3 regions of the Sinorhizobium sojae CCBAU 05684 genome follow, and region 2 is predicted to be linked to each of the others. Evidence: riboswitches for the same ligand, from Rfam matches in the RefSeq annotation. Region 2 holds a riboswitch; each other region holds the start of a gene.
The links. Region 2 has a riboswitch for cobalamin ahead of SJ05684_RS11130 (CbtB domain-containing protein). Riboswitches for the same ligand answer to the same signal wherever they lie in the genome.
Positions count from the first base shown of each region.

Region 1: it holds a riboswitch for cobalamin, as region 2 does, so the genes downstream of both, SJ05684_RS26125 (ABC transporter substrate-binding protein) here and SJ05684_RS11130 (CbtB domain-containing protein) in region 2, are expected to answer to the same signal.
Region 3: it holds a riboswitch for cobalamin, as region 2 does, so the genes downstream of both, cobU (bifunctional adenosylcobinamide kinase/adenosylcobinamide-phosphate guanylyltransferase) here and SJ05684_RS11130 (CbtB domain-containing protein) in region 2, are expected to answer to the same signal.

Region 1 is NZ_CP023068.1:1,808,341-1,814,972, reverse strand. It holds gene SJ05684_RS26150 (NAD(P)/FAD-dependent oxidoreductase) at 1-267, shown strand, start outside; gene SJ05684_RS26145 (3-hydroxybutyryl-CoA dehydrogenase) at 280-1,155, opposite strand; gene SJ05684_RS26140 (CaiB/BaiF CoA transferase family protein) at 1,158-2,327, opposite strand; gene SJ05684_RS26135 (acyl-CoA dehydrogenase) at 2,327-3,520, opposite strand; gene SJ05684_RS26130 (LysR family transcriptional regulator) at 3,689-4,594, shown strand; cobalamin riboswitch at 4,663-4,895, shown strand; partial or broken gene SJ05684_RS26125 (ABC transporter substrate-binding protein) at 5,161-6,111, shown strand; gene SJ05684_RS26120 (FecCD family ABC transporter permease) at 6,108-6,632, shown strand, end outside.
Region 2 is NZ_CP023067.1:2,268,868-2,275,499, reverse strand. It holds gene SJ05684_RS11155 (hypothetical protein) at 1-119, shown strand, start outside; gene SJ05684_RS11150 (DUF1194 domain-containing protein) at 128-922, opposite strand; gene SJ05684_RS11145 (glucoamylase family protein) at 1,089-2,468, shown strand; gene SJ05684_RS11140 ((2Fe-2S)-binding protein) at 2,489-3,328, shown strand; gene SJ05684_RS11135 (CbtA family protein) at 3,391-4,158, opposite strand; gene SJ05684_RS11130 (CbtB domain-containing protein) at 4,426-4,602, opposite strand; cobalamin riboswitch at 4,643-4,905, opposite strand; gene SJ05684_RS11125 (anthrone oxygenase family protein) at 5,109-5,585, shown strand; gene SJ05684_RS11120 (cystathionine gamma-synthase family protein) at 5,595-6,632, opposite strand, start outside.
Region 3 is NZ_CP023067.1:1,886,159-1,892,790, forward strand. It holds gene cobN (cobaltochelatase subunit CobN) at 1-1,740, opposite strand, end outside; gene cobW (cobalamin biosynthesis protein CobW) at 1,984-3,048, opposite strand; gene cobU (bifunctional adenosylcobinamide kinase/adenosylcobinamide-phosphate guanylyltransferase) at 3,051-3,578, opposite strand; cobalamin riboswitch at 3,710-4,108, opposite strand; gene SJ05684_RS09275 (FecR family protein) at 4,376-5,359, shown strand; gene SJ05684_RS09280 (CHASE2 domain-containing protein) at 5,369-6,632, opposite strand, start outside.

The DNA of each region.
Region 1 (6,632 bases), on a different replicon from region 2:
GCGATCGATCAGGCCGAACACGTCGCCCGCAACGTTCTTGGCGCGGGCAGGGCCTATCGTCCGCGGCCGTGGTTCTGGTCGGATCAGTTCGACACGAAATTGCAGATTGCCGGCCTCAATCGCGGCTATGATCGCGTCCAGTCGGCTGGTGGCCCAGCGGAAAGCAGCATGACGATTTCCTACTTCCTGGGCGAAAGGCTGTTGGCGGTCGACTGTCTCAACGACGCCCGTAGTTTCATGCAGGCGAAGCGTCAGCTGGGACTATAGCCGGGCTCTTCCTCAGCGGCTCGGTACCGGCATTTCGCCGCGATAGTCGTAGAAACCCCTGCCGACCTTTCGCCCGAGCCAGCCGGCTTCGACATATTTCACCAGCAGCGGGCACGGCCGGTACTTGGTATCGGCAAGCCCGCTATGCAGGACGTTCATGATGGCGAGGCAGGTGTCGAGGCCGATGAAATCGGCAAGTTCGAGTGGGCCCATCGGATGGTTGGCGCCGAGTTTCATGCTCTGGTCGATGTCGACGATCGAGCCGACCCCCTCATGGAGCGTGTAGATCGCCTCGTTGATCATCGGCATGAGAATGCGGTTGACGATGAAGGCCGGAAAATCCTCGGCCACCACCGCGGTCTTGCCGAGCCTTTGTACGACTACCTGCAGCGCATCGAAGGTTTCCTTGCTGGTGGCGATTCCCCGGATCAGTTCGACGAGTTGCATGACCGGAACCGGATTCATGAAATGCAGTCCCATGAATTGTTCGGGCCGTTTCGTCCGCCCCGCGAGGCGGGTGATCGACAGCGACGACGTGTTGGTGGTGAGGATCGTCTCCGGCTTCAGGCTTGGCGCCAGATCGTCGAATATCTTCTGCTTGACGGCCTCCTTCTCAGTTGCCGCCTCGATGATGAGGTCGCTCGCGCCGAGTTCAGGCAGGCTTACGGTCGTTCGTATGCGGCCGAGCGCGAGGCTCCTGTCCTCATGCTCTATCTTACCGCGCGCCACCTGGCGGTCCAGGTTCGCGCCGATCCTGGCGATCGCGGCCTCAAGTCTTTCCGCATCGACGTCCATCAGAGTGACGTCATATCCCGCAACCGCAAGCACATGGGCGATGCCGTTGCCCATCTGCCCGGCGCCGACCACTCCAATCGTCTCAATCGCCATCTCTATTCTTCCCCGGCGTTTTTCGAGAATCCCCAGCTTCCAGCCCCCAGAACCGGCGCGGCCTTATCAAGCGCCAAGGGGCTGCGTGATAGAATGATAGGCGTCCGTAAGCCAGGCAAGCCCTCGGGATCGATGCGCAGCTCCCGTGCCTGGATTTGCGGCTCGTTGATCGCTTCCGCCACCGTATTGATCGGACCTCCGGGAACGCCTGCCGTCTCGAGTGCGGCAATCAGCTCCGCCTTCGGCCTCAGCCTGGTCTTTTCCGCAATCAGCGCGCTGAGCGCTTCCCGGTTCGCCACGCGGGCCGGATTGGTCGCATAGGTCGGATCGTCCGCGATGCCGTCAAGACCGAGCATGCCGCACAGAGCCGCAAATTGCCGGTCGTTGCCGCAGGCGATGATCAGATGACCGTCGGAGGCGGGAAACACCTGGTAGGGCACGATATTGGGATGCGCATTGCCCATGCGGCGGGGCACCTTGCCGCCCGCAAGATAGTTCATCGCCTGGTTGGCAAGCACCGCAACGCCCACATCGAGTAGTGCCAGGTCGACAAGCTGGCCGAGGCCGGATCGCTCCCGCTCGGCAAGTGCCGCCTGGATGCCGATCACCCCGTAGAGGCCGGTAAACACGTCGATCCAGGCAACGCCCACTTTCTGCGGTTCGCCGTCCGGTTCGCCAGTCAGGTCCATGATGCCGCACATGCCCTGGATCAGGAAATCGTAGCCCGGCTGTTGCGCCCGCGGACCCGCTTGGCCGAAACCCGTCACGGAGGCGTAGACGATGCGGGGGTTGATTGCGGCGATGCTGTCATAGTCGAGGCCGAATTTCTTCAACCCGCCGACCTTGAAATTCTCGATCACGACATCCGCCTCCGCGATCAAGGATTTGACGCGGGCAAGATCCTCGGGGTCGCCGAAATCGCAGGTGACCGACGTCTTGCCGCGATTTGCCGCGTGGAAATAGGCCGCCACCTTTTCGGTGCCGCCCTTGCCGTCCGGCTGTTCGATGAAGGGAGGCCCCCATGTGCGGGTGTCGTCGCCCTGCGGGCTCTCGACCTTGATCACTTCGGCGCCGAGGTCGGCGAGCGTCTGTCCGATCCAGGGGCCGGCCAGGATGCGGGCAAGCTCGACGACCTTCAGGCCGGCGAGTGGGGCGCTGTTTGGAACAGCCATCAGAAGAATGCCTGAATGCCGGTCTGGGCACGGCCGAGAATCAGCGCATGGACGTCATGCGTGCCCTCGTAAGTGTTGACGGTTTCGAGATTCTGCGCGTGGCGCATGACGTGGTACTCGATCTGAATGCCATTGCCGCCATGCATGTCGCGGGCCTGCCTCGCAATGTCAAGCGCCTTGCCGCAATTGTTGCGCTTGACGAGGGAAATCATCTCCGGCGCAAACCTGCCCTCGTCCAACAGCCGCCCGACACGAAGCGAGGCCTGCAGGCCGAGCGTGATCTCCGTCTGCATGTCGGCGAGCTTCTTCTGGTAGAGCTGCGTACCGGCGAGCGGCTTGCCGAACTGGATGCGATCGAGGCCGTATTGTCGCGAACGGAACCAGCAATCCTCCGCGGCGCCGAGCACGCCCCAGGAGATGCCGTAGCGGGCACGGTTGAGGCAGCCGAACGGTCCCTTGAGTCCCGAGACATTCGGCAACAGCGCGTCCTCGCCCACCTCGACGCCTTCGAGCACGATCTCGCCGGTGATCGAGGCACGCAGCGACAGCTTGCCGCCGATCTTCGGCGCCGAGAGGCCCTTCATGCCTTTTTCGAGGATGAAGCCGCGGATCTGCCCGCCATGCGCCTCCGATTTGGCCCAGACCACGAAGACGTCGGCGATCGGCGCGTTGGAGATCCACATCTTCGAGCCCCGCAGGCGATAGCCGCCCTCGATCTTCTCGGCGCGTGTTTTCATCGAACCCGGATCGGATCCGGCATCCGGCTCGGTGAGTCCGAAGCAGCCGATCAACTCGCCCGAGACGAGGCCGGGCAGGTATTTGTCGCGCTGTTCTTCGGAGCCATAGGCGTAGATGGGGTAAATCACCAGCGACGACTGCACGCTCATCATGGAGCGGTAGCCCGAATCGACGCGCTCCACCTCGCGCGCCACGAGACCATAGGAAACGTAATTGGCGCCGGCCGCGCCATATTTTTCCGGCAGGGTCACGCCGAGAAGACCCGCCTGGCCCATCAGCCGGAAGAGGCCCGGATCGGTCTTTTCCTCAAGATAGGCCTCCTCTACGCGCGGCAGCAGTTCTGCTTGCGCGAAGGCGCTGGCCGCATCGCGGATCATGCGTTCGTCCTCGGCAAGCTGGTCGTCCAGGAGAAGGGGATCGTCCCATACGAAGGCGCTGCCTTGGGGTGACTGCATGGCGGGGGCAGTGGACGGGTTTGTGGTCACGGATTCTCTCCCGATAATCTCGAAACGGCCCCGATAATCTCGAAACGGCAAGCCGATTTCCTATGTAGATACCGATTGTTGCCGGGCGTAAAAAGCCGTATTTAGGCGTAATATCATTCATAGAGTGCATAGGTGGAGATGCGCCCGCGCCGGTTCCTTCCCTCGATAAGCCTTTTGTCCGCTTTTGAGGCCGTCCTGAAGACCGGCTCGACGGCGGCGGCTGCGCGCGACCTCAATCTGACGCAGAGCGCGGTGAGCCGCCTTGTCCAGAATCTGGAGCAGCAGCTCGGCCGCCAGCTTTTCGAGCGTCACCGGCAGAAGCTCATCCCCACGCAAGCCGCCCACGCCTATGGCCGGGATGTGACCCGCGCGCTCGATCTCATTCAGCGCGGCAGCATGGAAGTTGCCGCAAATCCGGGCGGCGGCACGCTGTCGCTGGCGATCCTGCCGGCCTTCGGCACGCGATGGCTGGCGCCGCGGCTCGGCACGTTCCTGGTCAAGCATCCCGGCATCACGATCAATCTAGCAACGCGCCTCAAGCGCTTCAACTTTGCCGTCGAAGGCTTCGATGCCGCCATTCATTTCGGCGCCGAGGATTGGCACGACGCCGGCCATATGAAGCTATTCGAGGAACGACTGACCGCCTGCATTTCGCCGGCACTGCTCAACGACCATCCGATCACCGGTGTCGATGACATGTCCGGGCTGCCGCTTCTGCAGCTGGAGACACGGCCGAATGCCTGGCTGATCTGGTTTGCCGCCCATGGCGCGGAACCAACAAGCGTGACCGGAATGCTCTTCGACCAGTTCGCCACCATGACTCAGGCTGCGATCTCCGGGCTCGGCGTCGCTCTTCTTCCGGACTATCTGGCATATGCGGAGATCGCGGAAGGGCGCCTTGTGCCCCTCTTGAAGAGGGGCGTGCCGGGGTCCGGATCCTATTGGCTGGTCTGGCCGCAAGCGCGCGCCAATTACCCGCCGCTCGAAGCCTTCCGCACCTGGCTTGCCGAGGAACTGTCGCCGGAGGCCTCATCGGTTTCCTGACCCGCGAAGCGGGCATGGACCTCCGGTAGGGAAGCAGGGGCCCGCCCTTGACCGGCCCGGGGCAACTATCTATGGAGTCTCTCGACGGTTCCCCGACGATGAAGCGAAGGGGATTAATAGGGAACACGGTGCGGGCGACCCAGTAGGGACCAAGGCCGTGGCTGCCCCCGCAACTGTGAGCGGATTGCCGTCCATCCTCGTGGCGCCTCCAGCGCCATGCCACTGTGCCACCCGGCACGGGAAGGCAGATGGACGACAGACATCCGCAAGCCAGGAGACCTGCCGTCATGTGTTCGCTCCAATGTCCACGGGCGGGGATGCCCGGAACAGGATGTGCCATGACAAATTCTCGCGCCTGGCTGCGCCTTCCTGCCTTCGTTCCTTCCCGCTCGAGCGGCCGCTCGCTCGAAACCGCTGACTGACGCGGCGCGATCATTCCTGCCGTCCGCGCAGTGCGGCCGGTATTTTTCCAATCGGGGAGATCAACCGTGACCATCATTCCCACCATTCGTGGCAGCTTTGTTGCCGTCGCTGCGCTGGTGTCGACTCTCACCGTCGACGCTCGGGCCTCCGAAACCACCTATCCGCTGACCATTACCAATTGCGGCCGCACGGTCACTTTCCAGAAGGCGCCCGAACGCGCCGTCTCGATCGGCCAGAGCAGCACGGAGATCATGTATCTGCTCGGCCTGCAGGACCGGATGGTCGGCACCGCCGTCTGGCTCGGCCCGGTCATCGGGGGTTACGAGGAGGCGAATGCCAGGGTGGAGCGTCTCGCGGACAACGATCCGAGCTTCGAAAGCGTCGTTGCCAAGAAGCCGGACATCGTCACCGCGCAGTTCCAGTGGCACGTCGGGCCCGAAGGCACCGTCGCCAAACCGGAGCAGTTCGAGGAACTCGGCATTCCCGTCTACACCTCGCCCGCCGATTGCGTCGGCAAGGACAATACGGGTGGCGGCGATGGCGTTCGCCATGCGGTTTTCACCATGGACCTGATCTACCAGGAGATCGCTGAACTGGCGCAGATCTTCAACGTCCAGGCTCACGGCGAGGCGCTGATCGCCGAGCTGAAGTCGCGCGAGGATGCGGCGAAGCAGAAGATCGCGTCGGCGAACGGCAGGCTCTCCGCCGTGTTCTGGTTCTCGAGCGCGGAGCTCGACATCGATCCCTTTGTCGCCGGCAAGAACGGTGCTCCCGGCTACATCATGCAGGCGCTCGGCATCCGCAATGTCATCGACAGCGAAGAGGAATGGCCGACCGTCGGCTGGGAAACCATCGCCAAGTCTGGCCCGACGATCATCGTCGCGGGCAGGATGGAGCGTCGCCGTTTCCCCGCAGACGACATCGCCGTCAAGCACCAGTTCCTGAAGTCCGACCCGGTCACGAGCCTCATGCCGGCCGTCAAGGAGGGCCGTGTCGTCGAAATGGACGCCCAGGCGATGAACCCGACGATCCGGACCATCGAAGGTATCGAGGTCCTGGCCGAGGCCATTGAAAAAGCCGGCCTGACCCAGTGATCGGCTTGGTGGGCTCCCTATCGAGGACAAGCGCCACAGTGCTGGCGCTTGTCCTGTTGTTCGCGGCGCTCTGGCTGGGTGCGGCGATCGGCGAGACCGCGATCCCGATGGATGTCGTCGCCCGGGCGGTCGCCAATCGGCTTTGGCATGCGGGCTATCCGCTCGATCCGATCAACGAGGGCATCATCTGGAACTACCGGCTGAGCCGCGCCGTGGTGGCGGCGTGCTGCGGCTCGGCGCTTGCGCTTTCCGGCGTCGTGCTGCAGTCGCTTCTGCGCAACCCGCTGGCCGATCCGTATATTCTCGGGATTTCGGCGGGTGCATCGACCGGCGCGGTCGCCGTTGCCATCCTCGGTTTCGGCGCCGGTCTGTTGACGCTGCCGCTGGGGGCCTTCCTCGGCGCGCTTCTCGCCTTCGGGCTTGTCAGCCTGCTCGCAATGCGCGCGGGCAGGGGGCATGGTGCCATCATTCTCGCCGGTGTCGCCGGCTCGCAGCTCTTCAACGCGCTCACTTCCTTCATC
Region 2 (6,632 bases):
CGCAGGCTTTGGAATATTGTGTCGATCTGGCGCTGCAGGCGGTGGCCAATGAAATGCGGGACCGGCGCGACACCGTAGCCGGAGCGGATCTCGATTTCGCGCCGCGGGTGCTGCAGTAGGGAGCGGTCTACCGGTCCAGTTCCGGATAGATCCTGTCGAGGAAGCCCGGCCTGAGCCTTTCGCCCATCATGCAGTCGGCCGCGCGCTCCGCGGCCGCGGGGGTGAGTGCCGGTTCGGGCGTCAGCCCGCTCACTTCGAGAATAAGCTTTTGGCGGATCGCGATCGCGAAATCCTCGGGCTCGTGCACCGGAAGCACGAAAGAACCCGGGCCGCCGATGACGCAGGCCGTGTAATATTCGTCCAGCGGCCCCGTCGAAAAGGACGGGCGGATCATGATCGCCAGCCCGTTGATGATAATGCCGCGTGAGACGGCCTCATCGCGGGCAGGGGGCACAGGCGGCCCCGTATTGTTCGGCCCGTCGCCGGAAATGTCGAGAACGCGCCGCACGCCGGAAAAATCGTTCGACTCAATCTGGTTCGTGCCGAAGAGGATGGCGTTCGAGAGCGAGGTTCCGCGCCTTGGGCCGATCGGCCGGGCCTCGATCATCGAGGCGAAGGCATCGGCGTCTTCGGCGCTTTCGACGACATGCCAGCCGACGACCGAGGCCTCGTTGACGAGCCCCGCCCATTCGAAATAGCCGATGGCGATGCGTCCGAGATAGCCGCCCTCAATCGCATTGATGAAATCCGGATGGCGCAGCGCCTGGACATAGCCGGAGCGTTGCACCCGCGCCTCCTCCATGTCCATCGAGCCGGAGACATCGACGGCCAGCAGCAATTCCACGTCGACATCGGGGGGTACTGCCGCCGTTTGCACAGGGCTGCCGCTAAGAGACAGGATCAATGCCAGAGTGCTCAACATCGCATCTGCCAAAATCAACTCTGCCGTCGGAAGCGTCGCTTTCCGACCGGTCTATTACGGAACTTTATCACAGGATCGCAAATCGGCGACTGTTGCGGTAAGCCGTGGCTACAATAATTGTTGATCGCCGCGCAAAAGCGCGCGGACATTGAACGAGGCCGCCCTGATGCTCCGTGCCGCGCCCTTCAGCGATCTTGCCCGGATCGACCGCCTGCATCGCGCCGCTTTCGATTATTTTCTGCAGCATTCGGATGCGCGCACCGGCCTCGTCGCCGATACGGCGCGGCCCGGTTCACCGGCGAGCATCGCGGCGACCGGCTTCGGGCTCAGCTGCTATCCGGTCGCGGTGGAGCGCGGCTGGATCGGCCGGCGGGATGCGGCCCAGCGCGTGCTCACCGCATTCCGCTTCCTCGACGGCAGCAGGCAGGCAAGCGATCCCCGGGCGAGCGGCTACCGCGGCTTCTATTATCACTTCCTCGATATGCGGACGGGCGAGCGCGCCTGGAACAGCGAGCTTTCGACGATCGACAGCGCGCTGCTCCTTGCCGGTGTGCTGACAGCTGCCGCCTATTTTTCCGGCCGCAACGCGGCCGAGGCGCGCCTCCGCGATCTTGCCGAGCGGCTTTATGCGCGGGCGGACTGGCGTTGGGCGCTCAATGGTGGCGCGACGATCACCATGGGATGGCGGCCGCCCGGACGTTTCCTGAAGCACCGCTGGCGCGGCTATAGCGAGGCGCTGCTGATCTATGTGCTGGCGCTCGGCGCCACCGACCGTGCCATCGCGCCGGAAAGCTATGACGCCTATGCCGCGGCGCATGAATGGCTGACGATCGACGGAGGCCGGCATCTTCACCAGGGACAGTTGTTCATCCATCTCTTTCCGCATGCCTGGGTCGACTTCCGCGCCATTCGCGACGCGGGCATGCAGGAGGCGTCCAGCGATTATTTCGAGAACACGCGCCGGGCGATCAGGCTGCAGCGCGCCCATGCGCAGGCGAACCCGCATGGCTTTGCGGGCTATTGCCGCGAGCTCTGGGGTTTCAGCGCCTGCCATGCGCCACGGGGAAGGATGCGGCTCCGCGACGGGCGCTGGCAGAGGCTGCTCGGCTATGCGGCGCGCGGCGCCCCCTTCGGCGCCGATGACGGTACGCTCGTTCCCTGGGCGCCGCTTGCCGGCCTGCCTTTCGAGCCGGACGCCTGCCTGAGCGGCCTTTCCCACCTGCTCGACCGCTATCCTGCGTTGCTTCGCGACGGGCGCCTTCCCGGCGGCTTCAATCCGAGCCTGCCGGGCGACGGGCCCGAAGGCTGGGTGGACGATCGCGTCGTCGGGCTTGACCAGGGGCTTACGGTCATGATGATCGAGAACTGGCGAAGCGGCTTGCTTTGGGAACTGACGCGCGGCATCGCGCCTTTCAGGCGCGGCCTGGAAAAGGCGGGCTTTACGGGCGGATGGCTTTCGCCACGCGTGCCGACAAACACAGGCAGCAAGTCGAAGGGCGAGGGCGACCCTTGCGCGTCTCATGTAACGGGCGGCGCTGGAGCGTGATAGCGAGGATGGCGTAGCGGATGCAGGAGAGCGGGAGTTTTGCGGCGGCCATCGATTGGCTCACGGCCGCCTTTTCTGAAGTTGCCTGCTCGCTCGGGTCGCCGACGGGCTTCTCGGCCACGGCTGCCTTCTGGGCGGAGGGCTCCACCGAGATGGAGGCCTGCCTTGCCTATCAGGACCGCTTCGCCTCCGGCATGGACGACAAGATCCGGGCGGCGCATCTGATCGCATTCTATTGCCATCGGCTCGGCCTTGCGACCGGTGCGATCTATCTCGCCGCCGGTCTCGTGCCGCGGATCGCAGGGCTCCGTTTCGAGACCTATCCGCGAAGCGAGGGCGGGCGAAGCTTCGAGGCCGGCCGCTTCCATTTTCTCCTCGATGCGCCGTCTGCGGGCGCCAGGGAGCCCGGGGAGGGGAAGCAACGGTTTCACGACGCCTTCGTCCTGCATATGAAACCGATCATCGCGCTCATCAAGCGCCGCTGCGGCCTTTCTGCCCGGGCGCAATGGCGGCTCGCGGCCGACGGCCTGGCGGGCGCCTTCCTGGAAATCGGCCGCCTGCGAGGGCAGGAGGCGGCCGCGGTCGAGCGGGCGCTCGCCATCGTCAGATGCGCGGGCTCGCCGCTGTTATCGCCCGACCTCTATTACGAGGAGATCAAGGCCGAAGGGCATGGGCGTCCTCTCTCCCGGACCTATCGGATGCGCAGCGGCTGTTGTCTCTATTATCGAACGGAAGGCGGCGATTTCTGCGACACCTGCGTGCTGCTGGAACCTGAGACAAGACGGGAGAGATTGAGGGCGCATTTGCGCGCGTCGGAGGGGAAGTCGGCTGAGAATGAGGTGGATTGCCCCTCACCCTAGCCCTCTCCCGGCGTGCGGGGAGAAGGTGCCGGCAGGCGGATGAGGGGCAAAACGAGCTTGGACTAACCGGCCTTCACAACCCGGTCGTTGATGAAGCCGGAGACGACGCCGAGGACGATCCAGAAGGCGAGTGTGGTGGCCAGCGCCGCGACCGCGAATTCCGCGCCGAGGACCGCCGGGACGTTGCTCGAGATATCGAGCGGCTGCGGCGCGCCATAGGCGTGGGGCGCGGCGATCAGCACGAGGCCGGCGACCTTCGCGACGAGTTCCCCGCGCAAGGCCAGCAGGTAGAGACCCGCGGCCGAGAGCAGCACCGTCAGCGCCCACCAGGTTTGGCGCTCGCCAAGGTCGGCAGCCGGGAAGCCGGGCAGTTCCGGCGGCAGGCCGAGGGCCGGCAGCATGTGCACGGCCAGCCACCCGCAGGCACCCCAGAGTGCTCCGTTTGCAAGCGTGATCCGATGGCCGATCGTCAGGCTGATGCCCGCAAGCAGCAGCGAGAAGCCGGCGCCCGTGACGAGATTTGCGAGAAGCGTACCGGAGAAGCGGCTCATGCCGAACAGAATGCCGCCTTCCTCCTCGTGTTCGTGTTCATGGGCATAGGCAGGCGTGATCGGCGAAACGAAGGCAAGCAGCTTTCCGAGCGGCGAAACAGCGTTCAGTGATGAATGCTCTTCGTGGCCAGCGGCCGCAGGCTCGGCGGCCGGTTCTCCGCCCTCGAATTCTTCGGCATGAAGGATCAGCGGCGTTACGCGCAGTTCCTGGGCGGCGGTCATGAAGACGCCTGCGATCAGCCCGGCCACGATTGCGGCCAGAAGTGTCTTGACGATCATGTGTCGATATTCCTCAATGCGGCGCTCCCCCTATGGGGCGCCGTCCAACCAACGCAGTCGGACGCCTTACAGCCCCGTGCGCCTTTCAGGACGCACGAAGGTTGCTGTAAGCGTTTGAATCCACGCATCGTGCTTCGCGAAAATCGGTTCCGATTTTCGGGCCGATGCGCGAGCAGCAACATCATGCCGGATGGCATGTGCGCATGCTCGGAGCACCCGACGGCTCTGTTCAGCTTCGATTCGGAACGCGCAAGGCGTTCCATAGGCTTAGTGGCAGGGGAAGCCGTAGGAATGGCGGGTGTCGTGCGCCGTGTCATGGAGCACGGCCGAATTTGCAAGACCTGCACCGAAGACGAGGAAGCCGCCGATCATAAGGGCAAGAATGCCCGCAACAAGACGATCGCTGAGGGAGAGCGAGACGCTCGAAACGTTAGACGTAGCCATGACAACCTCCGTGATGGCAAGGGATGTTCCCGATTGGGCGTTGCGCCCGCATCGATTGGCAGGTTTCCTGGCTCGCGGCGTCAGGTTTACACCAGGGATTTGCCTCGCCTTCCCAGATCGAACCGCCCTCTCGCGGTCCTTCCCAGTGGCTTTTTCCGGATCGCTCCGGAACGGCAAATTCACGCCGCACTACAGTCGCGGGGTCGGCCGTGATTAAGATGCCCAGCTTGGGTCCATCCGTCACGTTCCCGTTTACTCCCGAAGCGCGTTCGCTTTCCGGGAACCAACCGATCAGCGATGATTATGTGCGGCCGCGCGCGTTGTCAATCGAGGGGACCCGCAAAATGTACAGGGTTCGCGCCAGTCGCGGCCTGCGGACGGCGGCCCGCCGATCTTTCGAAAGTGGCGTTTCGCCTGGTGACCGTAAGGTGCCTCTCGTCTATCTCTACGGTTGCGTTCCCGTACCGGGCGCTTGCGGTTGCGCTTGCGCGATCTGGAGACAAGTCATGGCAGCTTTCGTTCCCGGCCTTGCTTTTGCAGCCACTATCGGTTCCGGCCTGATGGCGGGGCTCTTCTTCGTCTTTTCGGTATGCGTCATGCAGGCGCTGTCGCGGCTTCCGGCGGAACAGGGCATCGCCGCCATGAACGCCATCAATGCGGCGATCCAGAACCCGTTGTTCCTGATCACCTTCATGGGCACTACCCTGCTCGGCCTGGCGCTGATCGTTGCCGCTTTCATAACGGGCGGGCACGGGAGCTACCTGTTTGCCGCCGGCGGGCTCGCCTATCTCGTCGGCACATTTGGGGTGACGGTCATCTTCAACGTTCCCTTGAACGACGCGCTCGCTGCGGCGCGCGGCGAGGCCGCCGCCGCGCTCTGGCAGCAGCGCTACCTGACCGATTGGGTCCGCTGGAATCATGTCCGCACCATTGCCTCGATCGGGGCGCTGGCGCTGTTCGTGCTCGGCCTTGCCCGCAGCTGAGGCATCATCTCAGGCAGTCGTCAGTGCATTGGCGAGGTCGGCGACGAGGTCGTCCGGATGCTCGATGCCGATCGACAGGCGGATGGTCGATTCGAGTACGCCGATCCGGCGCCTGACCTCGATCGGCACGCCCGAATGGGTCATGGCGGCCGGGTGGCTTGCGAGCGATTCCGTGCCGCCGAGACTGACGGCGAGCTTGAAGATCTGCAGCGCGTTCAAGAAGCGGAAGGCCGCCTCCTGGCCGCCGGCTATATCGAAGGAGAAGGTCGAGCCGGCGCCGGTGCACTGAGCGGCAAAGACACGGCCGGCATGCGAGTCTCCGTCGTCGAAGGGCAGGTAGTGGATGCGCTCGACTTTCGGATGGTCGCGCAGGAATTCGGCGACGATGCGGGCGTTGTCGTTCGCCTTCTCCATCCTGACCGCAAGGGTTTCCAATGATCGACCTATCATCCAGCAGGAATGCGGGTCGAGCTGGGTGCCGATCGACCCGCGCAGTGCCTTCACTTGCTTGACGAGCGCCTTGGAGCCGAGGGCCGCGCCGGCGATCAGGTCGGAGTGACCGCCGACATATTTGGTCAGCGAATAGAGCGAGAGGTCCGCGCCATGATCGATCGGGTGCTGGAAGACCGGTCCGAGCAGGGTGTTGTCGCAGGCGAAGATCGGCCGGTGCCCCTGGGTCTCGCCGATCCTGTCGGCGATGCGGCGGATCATGGCGACGTCGACGAGGCTGTTGGTCGGATTGGCCGGCGTCTCGATCAGAATGAAGGCGACGCGGCCCTTCTTCATCGCCTCCTCCGCCGCGGCATTGACGGCTTCCTCGTCGATGCCGTCGGCAAAGCCGACGGCGGAGACGCCGAGATTAGGAAGGGTTTTCGCCAGCAGCGTCTCGGTGCCGCCATAAAGCGGCTGCGAATGCAGGATGACGTCGCCCGGGCGAACGAAGGCAAGCAGCGTGGTCGCGATCGCCGACATTCCGGAGGAAAAGAGTGCGCCTGCTTCCGCCCGCTCGTAAACGGCGAGCCGGTCCTCGACGATCTCGCTGTTCGG
Region 3 (6,632 bases), 380 kb from region 2:
CTCGGGATAGCAGGCCTCGGAGAGCGCCAGCGCCTTTCCGGGCAGCCATTCGAGATTGCCGTGCTTGCCCATGTGAATGATCGCATCGGCACCGAAGACCTGGCGCAGATAGGCGTAGAAGGCGATGTAGCCATGCGGCGGCACGAGGTCCGGCGCATGATAGGTCTCCTTCGGATCGATATTGTAGCCGCGCGCCGGCTGGATGCCGACCAGGACATCGCCGAAACGGGCGAGCGGAAGCGCAAAGGCATCATCGAGGAAGAAAGGATCGGCCTCGGGCGCCCCCCAGCGCTCCGTCACCTCCTCTTGAATCTTTCTCGGAAGAGACGCGAAGAAGTCCCTGTATCGATTCAGGGAAATGCTCTCGCGGATCTCCCGGTCGCGGCTCGCGGCATTGGTCGGCCCGGCCATCAGGAAGCGCATCAGCGCGTCGCCGTCGTCGGGCACTTGGCCGGCCGGATAGCCCTCCGCCGCCATCGCCCTCAGCACCTCGACCGTGCCCGCCGGCGTGTCGAGGCCGACGCCGTTGCCGAGGCGGCCGTCGCGGTTCGGGTAATTGGCCATGACGACGGCGATCCGGCGCGCATCGGTCTCGGTCCGTCTGAGCTTCGCCCAATTGGCGGCGAGACGGGCGGAAAATTGCACGCGGTCGTCAAGCGGCTCGTGACCGACGATATTGGCTTCGACCAGCGGGTCGTAAACCGAGGCCGCCTTGAAAGAGACGGCGCGGGAAAGGATGCGCCCGTCCACTTCCGGCAAGGCGACATTCATGCCGAGATCGCGCGCCATCAGCCCCTGCGGCGAGGCTTCCCAGGCCGCGCGCGACGAACCCGAGAAAATCACCTGCAAGACCGGCGCCCCCGTCGATTCGAGCACTGTCGGCCGGCGATCGGCACCGGGCGCCGAGACTGCAAAGCCCGTGGCATTCATCACCACGTCAGGAGCAGCCTCGGCAAAGATCGCCTCGAGCGTGCCGATAGAGACCGCGTCCTTGAGGCTGGAGACGAAGACCGGCAAGGCCCGCATGCCTTCCGCAGCCAGTGCCTCGATCATCGCTTCGACAGGCTTGGTCTCGCCGCTCTGGACGAGGGCGCGGTAGAAGCAGATGGCAATGGTGGGCGGGCTATCCGTCTGCGGAACGGTACCCCCGCCGAAACCAACCTGCCGCATCCATTCCCCTACCCCGATCACCCCTGCCCCCGGCCACCAGATGCCGGCCTTGAGCAAGGGCCGCGCCGGTTCCGGCCTCTCTCCGCCATCGATCAACGCCTCGGCATAGTCGAGGAAAAGGCGCGCATTGTCGGCACCGCCTTCGGTGAAATAGGCCCAGAGACGCTCACGGTCCTCAGCCGAAACGGTCGAAAAAGGCTCGAGGCCCGCATCGGGCTTGTCGTCGCCGGGCACCACGGCGATCTGGAACTTGTTCGCGATCGCCGCTGCGTGTAGCGCCTCCAGCACATAGCGGAAATAGCTGGCGCCGCCGAGCGGACGCACGACGATCAGCTTGGCATGCCGTGCCGTCCGCTCGACATAGGTGTCGACCGACATCGGATGCATCAGGTTCATCAGGCTGGCAATGCGCAGGCTCTTTGCGCCCGATCGCTGGCGATGGGCGGCGGCGATCGAGGCAATTTCCGTGTCGGCGGCCGAGAGGAACAGAATATCGGCCGGGCTCTGGCCGAGATCGATCGCTTCATTGCCGTCGGCAATCGTGCCTTTCTGGGCTAGGAGGAGGTGCATGGGACCTCCTCGTGAAAACACCCCTCCCCAATCCCTCCCCACCAGGGGGAAGGGCTGGGCGCCTGCGGCCCTCGCCTGCCCGCTTTCCGCCCCTCAGTCTGACTGAGCCGTTTTTTACGGAGGTGGAGGCGGCGCGGCAAGGTAAGCCCCTCCCCCTGGTGGGGAGGGGTTGGGGAGGGGCTCCTATTGGAGGGGTTCCTCTTGCAAGAGGAGGGGTATTTCGCGTTCAAACCCAAGACCATCTCACACGAGCGCCGCGATCGCCGCGCGTACCGCTGCTTCGTCCATGTCGTGCAGGCCGATGACGACGAGGCGCGTGCCGCGAGTTTCCCCGGGTGCCCAGGTGCGGTCGTAGTATTGATCGATGCGGCTGCCGACCGCCTGGATCAGGAGCCGCATCGGCTTGCCGGGCACATCGGCAAAACCCTTGAGACGCAGTATGTCGTGCTCGGCGATGACGCTCTTCAGCCGCTCGACGAATCCGGCCGGGTCCGTGATCGCACCGACTTCGACGACGAAGCTCTCGAACTCGTCGTGGTCGTGTTCCTCACCTGCCTCGTGCTCCATTTCGTGATGCGACTTGCGATTGGCGATCTCGTCCTCCGTGCCGACGCCGAGGCCGAGCAGGATGGCGGCGGCAACCTCGCCGTTCCGCGCCTCGATCATTGCCGGCCTGCGGCGGATGCGGGAGGCGACCTCCTCGCGCACGGCCTTCACCCCATCGACATCGATGAGGTCGGTCTTGTTGAGGACGATCAGGTCGGCGGCGGTCAGTTGGTCCTCGAAAAGTTCCTCGAGCGGGCTCTCATGGTCGAGATTGTCGTCATTGGCGCGCAGCGCATCGACCTTGTCGTGATCGTCGGCAAAGCGTCCGGCAGCGACCGCGGCGCTGTCCACGACGGTGACAACGCCATCGACCGTCACTTCGCTGCGAATGTCCGGCCAGTTGAAGGCGGCGACCAGCGGCTGCGGCAGCGCAAGACCCGACGTCTCGATGACGATATGGTCGGGGCGATTCTCGCGCTCGAGCAGCTTCGTCATGGTCGGGATGAAGTCGTCGGCGACGGTGCAGCAGATGCAGCCATTGGTGAGCTCGATGATGTCCTCCTCCGAGCAGGCCTCGGCGCCGCAGCCCTTCAAGACGTCGCCGTCGACCCCGAGATCGCCGAATTCGTTGATGATGAGCGCGATGCGCTTGCCGTCGGCATTCTGCAACAGGTTGCGGATCATCGTCGTCTTGCCGGCTCCGAGGAAGCCGGTAATGACGGTGGCCGGGATCTTGCCCTGCTGGGCCTTTGCGCGTGTCATGGTCAACCTTTCATTTTCAGCGGCAGTCCGGCCGCGACGAAATAGACTTCGGCGGATTTCTCCGCGACGATCTGGTGGAGCCGGCCCGCATGGTCTCGAAATTCGCGCGCCATGCGGTTTTCCGGGACGATGCCGAGGCCGACTTCATTGGAAACGAAAACAAGACGGGCCCGAGCGCCCGGCAGGAAGGCGGCGAGAGTCGCGAACTCCGCCGCCATGTCGCGCCCCTCCATCATCAGGTTCGTGACCCAAAGCGTCAGGCAGTCGACGAGGACGGCGTGCTCCGGCGCATCGATGTGGCTGAGCAGACCGACGAGGTCGAGCGGCTCCTCATGGGTCGTCCAGCCTTTGCCCTGCCGCGCCGCCTGGTGATGGACGATGCGGTCGCGCATCTCCTCGTCGAATGCGCGCCCGGTCGCGACATAATGCATCGACAGACCGCTGCCTTCGACGAGTCTTTCGGCAAAGCCGGACTTGCCGGAGCGGGCACCGCCGAGGACGAGCGTCGGGCCGACATTGGAGAGGGTCATGCGAAAAGCCTCAGTTCACGAATGACCAAGGCAGAAAGCAATGCGCTAGGCGCCCGCGGGTCGCGGGACGGAGAAATCTGAAAGCCACGACAACCTCCGTGCTGGCATCGGGGACAATTCTCCCCTCGGGCGGGATGCCCTGACGGATGGCAGGTCTCCTGGCTCACGGCTTCACGGGCCAAGGCATCACACGGAACAGCGCGACGATGCCTGGACCCGAACGGGTCCGCCTCACCTTCCCAGTGCTTACGGCTTCGTGAAAGGCGGACGATTCGTAGAAGAAGAGGCGTCCTGCCCGGCTGATCACGATGCCACACCAGTGGCTTTTCCGGCACGCCACCGCTCCCCGGTGAAACTGCCCATGCAGTCCATCGAAGAGAGGATGGGCATACCCGATAGCGGCCCCTGACCGTTCTACAGTCGCGGGGTCGGCTGCGATAAGGGCGCCCGGTGTGGGTCCGCCCCGCCGCATTCCCATTTACTCCCTCGCACCGGCCCGGCACGAGGGAACCATCCAATTCCCGTTAATTATGAAGCCCTGGCTGCGATGTCAATCGACGCCCTGCGACGCGTTGCCCGCGAATTGCGCCAGATGCCCTCCGTTCGTCCTCCAGGACGCACAAGGGGCGCTGCAACTTTTTGAATCTACGGGGTCGTGGCTACTCACAACAGGTGAGCAGACACTGCTTACCACCGCATGGTAAAAAGCACCGTCTGGAGCTGACCGCGGTGAAGGTGCAGCTCCCGTCTGCCGATCATGTCCGCGAACCTCAAGGAGGTTCGCGTCGGAGGGTGCGATGTCGTATCTGCGTCGTGCCGTAATTGTTGGGTTGAGTTTTGCGCTTGCTGGCTCCCCCCCGGCAGGCGCGGCCGAACCGGTAGGCCAAGCGGTCCGCATCAAGACCGAGGTCAGGGGCGCGGCCGGCCCGCTCGCCGTGCAGGACGCGGTGCACCGCGACGAGCGGATATCGACATCCAGGTCCGGCCTCGGCCAGTTCGTCTTCCGGGATGGCAGCAAGCTCGCGCTCGGCGCCGGCTCCTCCGTAGTCATCGACCGGTTCGTCTTCGACGACTCGAAAACCGTGCAGAATCTGACGATTGCGGCGGCGAAGGGAACGTTCCGCTGGATCAGCGGCAATTCCAGGCACTCCGCCTACCGGATCCTGACGCCGGCCGGAACGATCGGCGTTCGCGGCACCGTATTCGACTTCTATGTCGGCGGCGACGGCACGACGGCCGTCGTGCTGCTGTCGGGCGCGGCCGACTTTTGCGGCCGCGGCGGCTGCCGGCAACTGACGCGCCGCTGCGACTGCGTGATCGCAAAACCCAACGGCGCGATGTCGGACACCCGGCCGGTCAATCGCGGCACGCTCAGGGCGCTTGGCAACCCGCGGGCATTGCCGTTCCTGTCGGGCCAGCAACGGCTTTCGTCTGGCTGGAGCGGCAGCGGCTGCGGCCTTGCGGCTGCCCTTCAAATCCGGCCCGACAAGCTTCCGCCGCCGCGCGTCGACCAGGCGCCGATTACCCCGGAACCCGGGGAGCCTGTAAGGCCGCCCAAGCCGAAGCCGCACAAGCCGGACAGGCCTCATAAGCCCCATAAGCCTGACAAGCCTGACAAGCCTGGCAAACCGGACAGGCCGGACAGGCCTGATAGGCCTGATAGGCCCGACCGACCGGATAGGCCGGATCATCCGAACGGCCACTCTCGCCCGGACAGGCCCGACCGACCCGACAGACCGGATCGCCCAGACAGACCGGACAGGCCGGCCCGGTGGAAATGAGGGCGGAACTCACTCGCCTGCCCCTCCCCTTTCCGTCTCTTCGGCAGGAAAGTGGTCGGCGCGGCGCGGGATGCGGCGATAGAACTCCTCAAGTCCGGGTGCCAAGCCGCCGGCCTTGAGTTTCGCCATGCTCAGAATACGGCGCGTATCGGGCGAACGCACCTGCAGAGCCGCGATCAGCTGCCCATGAATGCGCTGCAGCTCGAAGAATTCCGGGGACGTGGCAAGCGCCTTGCCGCCGACCACGGCGAAAAGCCTCGTTCGCGTCGTCTTGCCCTTGAGAGGCAGAGCCCCGGCATCGAGCAGGGCGCAGCCACCGAGGGCCTTTGCCGTCGTTTCGGATACGAGAATGTCGAAGCCGATGTCCTTGCAGGCGCTTTCGATGCGGGCGGCGACATTCACGGCGTCGCCCACCGCCGAATAGTTGAAATGTATTTCCGCTCCCATATTGCCGACGCAGGCGAGTCCCGTATGGATGCCGACCCCGATCGCGACCTTGCGCTCGTCACCAAAGCCGAAGGCATCGGCCTCGTTGAGCCGGGCGAGCGTCTCGCGCATGGCCAGCGCCGCATGGACGGCCTTGCCGGGGTGCCCCGCTACGTCGACCGGCGCGTTCCAGAAGGCCATGATCGAATCGCCGATGAACTTGTCGAGCGTGCCCTCATTGTCGATCACGTGGTGGCTCAGCGCGTCGAGCAGCCTGTTGAGAAAGTGCACCACTTCCGTCGGCGCCAGGCGCTCGCTGATCTCGGTGAAATTGCGCACGTCGACGAACATCAGCGTGAGCTCCCGGTCGTCGCCGCCGAGGCGCAAGGCGTTTCGCGTGTGCTCGATCCGGTAGAGCAAAGAGGGAGACAGGTACTGCCCGAAGGCACGCCGGACGACGCGCCGCTCCCGGTCGCTCACCAGGAAGCGGTAGGCCGTTGCTGCGAAATGGATGATCGAACCGAAGACGATCGGCGCCAGCGGATCGAAGAGAAGCCCGCCATGGACGAAGGCGAGCCATGAGGCAACGAGCGCGAGCACGGTGATCAGCAGGCCGCAGGCCAGCGCCACGGCCGGGCTGACGAAGGTCGTGAGCAGGACGAGCAGGCTGCCTGCGACTGCAACCGACAGGATTTCGAGTCCGTCGGCCCAATCCGGGCGGGAGAGAAAGCGTCCGGATAGGATCTGCTCGACGGTCTGCGCGTGCAGCGACACGCCGGGAACATTATCTCCAAGAGCGGTTGCACGGATATCCAGCAAGCCGGCGGCCGAGGTGCCGACGAAGACG